Regions from separate parts of the Micromonospora sp. NBC_01392 genome, predicted to be linked through region 1. Evidence: riboswitches for the same ligand, from Rfam matches in the RefSeq annotation. Region 1 holds a riboswitch; the other holds the start of a gene.

Region 1 (3,202 bases):
GCGACGCGCAGCCGGCGTACCCCGTCGCTGACCTGGAATTCCGCGTCCCCGGCCAGGTCGAGGGCGTCCTCGCCGCTGCGCCGGGCCAGCCTGATCGCCGGATGGGCGCAGCCCGCGCCGACGCGCTCCAGCAGCACGGTGGCGGCGGCCACCCCGAGGTACGCCTCCCGCAGCTCGCCGGTGACCTGCTCGACCGCCCAGATCGCGCTCGCGACGGGCACCTCCGAACTCGTCTGCGCATCCGTCACACCACGTCTCCTTCGCCTGGCGGGGTGCCGGGACAGCGCGAATTCCGGTGGAGATCTGCGCCGCCCCGGCCGGGGGATCGACCAGTGCCTAGGAGTTGGCTGACCTGTATGAGGTGGGCAGTCAGTCGACCGTGCGGCAGGCCATCACGATCCTGATCGAGACCGGAGAGTTGTACGGCCACCAGGGCCTGGGTGTGTTCGTGCCGGACGCCGCCGAGTGACGGGCTGACCGGCTACAGCGGATTGTCCGGCGTCTCGACCGGGGAGGGCGGGGCGCTCGGCGTGACCGGTTCCGTGGTCGGGTCGGCGTCGCGGCGCTTCCAGGCGCTGACCCCGAGCCGGCCGGTGTTGCCGAGGTCGATCGTCCCGTCCATCGCCACCGCGTACGCCGGCCTGCCGGCCACCGGCGCGACGTCGAGCTGAGCGCCCTCGGTGGCCACCACGGTCGGATCGGTGACCGTGTTGCGCCAGAGCAGCGCGGCGCCGGCCCGTTCGCCGGGGAGCAGCACGAGCCCTGTGGGTGGGGCGTCGAAGCCGGAGGTGATCCCCGTCGCGCCCGGGATGATTGTGACCTTGATCGGGTCCCCGTCGGCGTCCCGCAGGCTGACCGCCGGGTAGCCGCGCAGCGCGTACGGCTGGGTTCCGCAGTTGACCAGGTCCAGGCCCATGGCCCGCAACCCCATCGCGGCGCTCACCCCGAGTTCGGTGATCCGGATGCCCTCCGGTGCGCAGGCCGCCGAGGGGGACGGCGCGACCTCGGCACCCGGCCGGCCCGCTGGCGTGGCCAGCGGATCAACCGGTGCCGGCGTCGCGGTGCAGCCCGCCAGCAGCGCAACCCCCGCGAGCCCCCCGATCCGGCCAACCACCCGTCGCATCCGCCGATCATCCCACCCCACCGCCCGCCCCGTGGCCCACCACCTCCCGGCGATCATGAAGTTGACCGCGGATGCCGTCCGATTTGTCGCCGCCAACTTCATGATCGACCGAGGTCAGGGGCGGGAGGCGGGGCCGGTGGGGCGGCCCACTGCGTGAGACCCGGGGTGGCGGGGCGGTGAGCGGCGCATAGAATCGACGGCACAACTGCATACCTCATCCAGAGGGGCTGAGGGATACGGCCCGACGACGCCCCGGCAACCACCCGCACGCTCGACGCCGAGCGCCCTGCGGGCAGGTGCCAATTCCGTCCCCGCCGCACCCGGCGATGCGGGGAAAGATGAGAGGAATTCCTCGACATGACGTCGACGCTCTCCGCCGTCCCCGGCATCGACACCTCCCGCAGCCCGGCCCGCGCCCTGGTCTGTCGCGCCTGTTCCGCGCGCTACCCGCTGGCCGCCCAGCACGCCTGCTACGAGTGTTTCGGCCCGCTGGAGGTCGACTACGACACCGCCGCCCTGGCCGCCGTCACCCGGGAGCAGATCGAGGCCGGCCCGAACAGCATCTGGCGCTACGCCGCCCTGCTCCCGGCCGGTCAGGACCCGGCCACCCGGGTCACCCTCGACCCGGGGCTGACCCCGCTGGTCGCCGCCGGTCACCTCGCCGCCGAGCTGGGCATCACCGCGCCGCTGTGGGTGAAGGACGACAGCGCCAACCCCACCCACTCGTTCAAGGACCGGGTGGTGTCGGTGGCGCTGACCGCCGCCCGGGCGCTCGGTTTCACCCGCTACGCCTGCGCGTCCACCGGCAACCTGGCCAACTCGGTCGCCGCGCACGCGGCCCGTGCCGGCGTGCCGTCGGTGGTCTTCATCCCCAGCGACCTCGAGCAGGGCAAGGTGGTCACCACCGCCGTCTACGGCGGTGACCTGGTCGCCATCGACGGCTCGTACGACGATGTGAACCGGCTCTGCGGCGAGCTGGTGGAGACCGACGAGTTCGAGGACACCGCGTTCGTCAACGTGAACGTGCGGCCCTTCTACGCCGAGGGCTCCAAGACGCTCGGCTACGAGGTGGCCGAGCAGCTCGGCTGGCGGATCCCGGCCCAGGTGGTGATCCCGATGGCCAGTGGCGAGCTGCTCACCAAGATCGACAAGGCGTTCACCGAGCTGGTGGAGATCGGCCTGGTCGAGGCGCCGGCCGGCGGCTGGAAGGTGTTCGGCGCGCAGTCCGCCGGCTGCAACCCGATCGCCACCGCGCTGCACGACGACCGCGACACCATCGTCCCGGTCAAGCCGACCGGCATCGCCAAGTCGCTCAACATCGGCGACCCGGCCGCCGGCCTCTACGCCCTGGAGGCGGTCCGCCGCACCGGCGGCTGGATGGAGTACGCCGACGACGACGAGATCCGCGCCGGGATCACGCTGCTGGCGCGGACCACCGGCGTGTTCGCCGAGACGGCGGGCGGCGTGACGGTGGCGGTGCTGCGCAAGCTGATCGAGTCGGGCCGGCTGGACCCGACCGCGGAGACGGTGATCTTCAACACCGGCGAGGGCCTCAAGACGCTTGACGCGGTGGCCGCCGCCTCCGGTCCCACGCACCGCATCAAGCCCAGCCTCCGCGCCGCCCGCGACGCCGGCCTCCTGGGCTGACCCCACCCCACCCCACCTCACCCTCACCCCCGCCCGCCCTCTCCCGCGATCTTGCGCTTGCGGCCCCCGTCGAGGCCGATAAGCCCCTTTTGCCGGGGCGGTAAGTGCAAGATCAGCGAGGTGGGGGCGGGAGGGGTGGGGCGCGGGGTGATGGGGGGACTGCGGGGAGTGTCGGAAAACTGTCAGTGCAGGACTTGACGGCAGGAACCGGACGGCGCAAGATGCTCGGTGCGGGAGGGCATTCGCCGGAGACTTTTCAAAGTTTTGCGACCCAACGCCGGAGGCGTTGTGCGAACGTCCCTCCCGACCAACGTAGGACAGGGCCAGCGGAAAACCGCTGGCCCTGTCGCTTTTTCCGGGGCAGGCTCGCCGTCATGGGCCTGACCGTCACCCCGCTGGACGCGGCCGACCTGCCGACGCTCGACGCGGCGT
Region 2 (3,202 bases), 2.4 Mb from region 1:
CTGCGCCGTCGGGGGTGAGCAGCATGTCGGTGGCGTAGATGTCGGCGCCGTGCGGACGCTCGGAGAGGCCGAACGCCATCACGTGCCCCTGGTCGAGCAGCTCGGCGGCGCGGGCCCGGGCGGCGGCGTTGCCGCTCTGCCACACCGGCCCGAGGCCGAGCACGGTGACCTGCCAGGTGTACCAGTAGCCGAGCCCGTAGAAGCCGAGGATCTCGCTGAGCGCGGCGTTGCGGGCGGTGTCCCAGCGCTTGTCGGCGTCGTCGCCGCCGTCGGCGGACGGGGTGAGGAACGTGGCGAAGAGGCGTTCCCGGGCGGCGAAGTCGAGGAAGTCGGCGTACCACTCGCGGGCGTGGTAGCTGTCGACCAGGGCGCGCTTGCCCCGGGTCTCGAACCAGTCGATGGTGGCGCGCAGCAGCCGCCGCGAGGTCTCGTCGAGGTCGGCGGGGTCGTAGTGGTGCGGGTGGAACAGCAGCGGGTCGCTCACGCGGGGGGCCTTTCCGGGTCGAGGTCGCGGAGGGTGGCCAGGACGTCGTCCAGCCAGGCCAGCACCATCCGCTCGTACGCGATGCCGCCGCGCAGCACCACGTGCTGCAACGCCGCCCGGGCGTCGGGTGCGGCGGAGCCGAAGTCGCGGCGCTCGCCGGCCAGGTAGCCGGCGAGGACGGTCTCGTGGTCGGCGCGGTAGCGCTCGACCTCGGCGACCAGGAGCGCGCGCCCGGCCGCGTCGTCGAACGCGGCGCCCCGGATCTTGACGGCCAGTTCGTGCCGGACCGCCTCCGGGCGCACCGGGGCGTGCAGCCAGCCGACAAGCGCGGCCCGGCCGGTCGGGGTGACCGACCAGAGCTTCTTGTCCGGCAGGCTCTCCTGACCGATCTCCTCACCGATGATCCGGTCGTCCTCGGCGAGTTGCTTGAGGACCCGGTAGATCTGCTGGTGGGTGGCGGTCCAGAAGCGGCCGATCGAGCGGTCGAAGCGACGGGCCAGCTCGTAGCCGGAGGCGGGTTGCTCCAGCAGCGAGACGAGGATGGCGTGCTCCAGCGACATGCCGGCCATCTTGCTATGCACTTTGTTGCATAGCAAGACCCTGCCCGGTAAGGCACGGCCGTGAGGGTGGTCATAACGGCTGGACGACCGGCGCACCGGTGCTGCTAGCCTTTCGGCAGGTCATGAGCGCCAGCGTCAAGCCCCGGCTCGCTGGCCGGCAACCCTCCGCCACGGTGGGGTGCTCCGGGTGAGGACCAGGCGCCGACGGCAGTCGGCGCAAGCGTGGCCTGGCACCCAGGTCAGCACCAACCGGCCAGGGAGACCCGATGTTCGCACCGCCCCTCGTTCCGACCCGCCTCATGCTGGTCACGCGCCGCCACGTCGACCTGATGCGGGTGTGCAGCGACCGCTGTCGCGACGCGCGCTGAGCGACCGCTCCACCCTTCCCCGATCCACCCTTCCGGCTCCGCCGTGCCCGGCTGCGCCGGCACCGGCACGCGTCCCGCGTGTCCGTCCACTCTGGAGAGACATCGTGCGTATCCGTACCGCCCTGACCCGCGTCGCCGCGCTCGGCGCCGCCGCCGTGCTCGCCGCCACCGCGCTGACCGCCTGCGGCGGGGCAGCCGACGACGCGGCCGACAACCCGTACGGCCTACGGCAACCCGGTGTGATCCGGGCCGGCACGCTCACCGACGCCCCGCCGAACGTCTTCCTCAAGGACGGCGAGTTCACCGGCTTCGACAACGACCTGCTGCGGGCCGTCGCCGAAAAGGTCGGCCTGAAGGTGGAGTTCGTCGGCACCGACTTCTCCGCGCTGCTCGCCCAGGTCAACAACCGCAAGTTCGACGTGGGCAGCTCCTCGATCACGGTCACCGAGGCCCGGAAGAAGACCGTCGACTTCGGCAACGGCTACGACTTCGGCTACTTCGGCCTGGACGTGCCGGCCGGCTCCGCGATCACCGGCTTCGACCAGCTCGCCGGCAAGCGCGTGGTGGTGGTCCAGGGCACCGTGCAGGACGACTACGCCACGAAGGAGAAGCTCAACCCGGTGCGGGTGCCCGACTACAACGGCGCGGTCAACCAGCTCAAGGCCGGCACCGCCGACGCCTGGATCGCGCCCGCCGAGATCGGCGACAAGTCCGCGGCCGACAGCACCGGCAAGATCAAGGTCGCGGCGAAGCAGCTCAGCCCCGCGCCGACCGCGTACGCGGTGGCGAAGGGCAACGACAGGCTGCGCGAGGCGCTGGACAAGGGCCTCGACCAGGTGATCGCCGACGGCACCTGGAGCCGCCTCCAGGAGCGGTACTACCCGGGGCGGCCGATCCCGGCCGGCTTCACCCCCGGCAGCGGATCGGTAGCCGTGCCGTCGCCGTCGGCGGCCTCCTGAGCCGGTAACCGGGCACGAGCGGGACGGACGGAGCGGACATGGATCCACTGAGCACCCTCTGGGAGACGTTCTTCGACTGGGGGTCGATGCGCGAGGCGCTGCCCGAGATGCTGACCGTCGGGCTGCCGAACACGCTGATCCTGGCCGCCTCCGCCGCCCTGCTCGGCTCGGTGCTGGGCATGCTGCTGGCGGTCGCCGGCATCTCGCGTACCCGCTGGTTGCGGTGGCCGGCCCGGGTCTACACCGACGTGTTCCGCGGCCTGCCGGCCGCGGCCACCATCCTGCTCATCGGCGTCGGCCTGGCGCCGCTGGGCATGGCGGTCTGGGGCCCGAACCCCTACCCGCTGGGCGTGCTGGCGCTGTCACTGATCGCCGCCGCCTACCTCGGCGAGATCTTCCGGGCCGGCATCCTGAGCGTGGAGGCCGCCCAGTTGGAGGGCGCCCGGGCGCTCGGCTTCTCCTGGGCCGAGTCGATGCGGCTGGTGATCATCCCGCAGGGCGTACGCCGGGTGCTGCCCGCCTGGGTCAACCAGCTCATCGCATTGATCAAGGACTCCAGCCTGGTCTACTTCCTCGGCCTGCTGGCCAGCCAGCGGGAGCTGTTCCGGATCGGCCAGGACTACGCGGCGAACACCGGCAACCAGTCCGCGCTGCTGCTGGCCGGCCTGTGCTACCTGCTGCTGACCGTGCCGCTGACGCACGCGGTCAACTGGCTGGACCGGCGGCTGCGCCAGGGCCGCCCGGCCGCCCCGCCACCCGAGCCCGACACCGACCTGACGCCGGCCGGCGTCACCCCGACCGGAAGGGACCCGCGATGAGCACCGGCACCGT

Evidence for each region. A riboswitch is a leader RNA that binds a small molecule or an ion and turns the genes downstream of it on or off. The one in region 1 is predicted to bind S-adenosylmethionine.
Region 2: it holds a riboswitch for S-adenosylmethionine, as region 1 does, so the genes downstream of both, OG767_RS19000 (ABC transporter substrate-binding protein) here and thrC (threonine synthase) in region 1, are expected to answer to the same signal.

Annotation. Positions count from the first base shown of each region.
Region 1 is NZ_CP109549.1:6,785,824-6,789,025, reverse strand. It holds gene OG767_RS29800 (hypothetical protein) at 1-248, opposite strand, end outside; gene OG767_RS29795 (hypothetical protein) at 344-469, shown strand; gene OG767_RS29790 (DUF4232 domain-containing protein) at 482-1,123, opposite strand; SAM riboswitch class I at 1,335-1,468, shown strand; gene thrC (threonine synthase) at 1,481-2,770, shown strand; gene OG767_RS29780 (GNAT family N-acetyltransferase) at 3,145-3,202, shown strand, end outside.
Region 2 is NZ_CP109549.1:4,346,267-4,349,468, forward strand. It holds gene OG767_RS18990 (acyl-CoA dehydrogenase family protein) at 1-484, opposite strand, end outside; gene OG767_RS18995 (PadR family transcriptional regulator) at 481-1,044, opposite strand; SAM riboswitch class IV at 1,163-1,273, shown strand; gene OG767_RS19000 (ABC transporter substrate-binding protein) at 1,517-2,371, shown strand; gene OG767_RS19005 (amino acid ABC transporter permease) at 2,410-3,189, shown strand; gene OG767_RS19010 (amino acid ABC transporter ATP-binding protein) at 3,186-3,202, shown strand, end outside.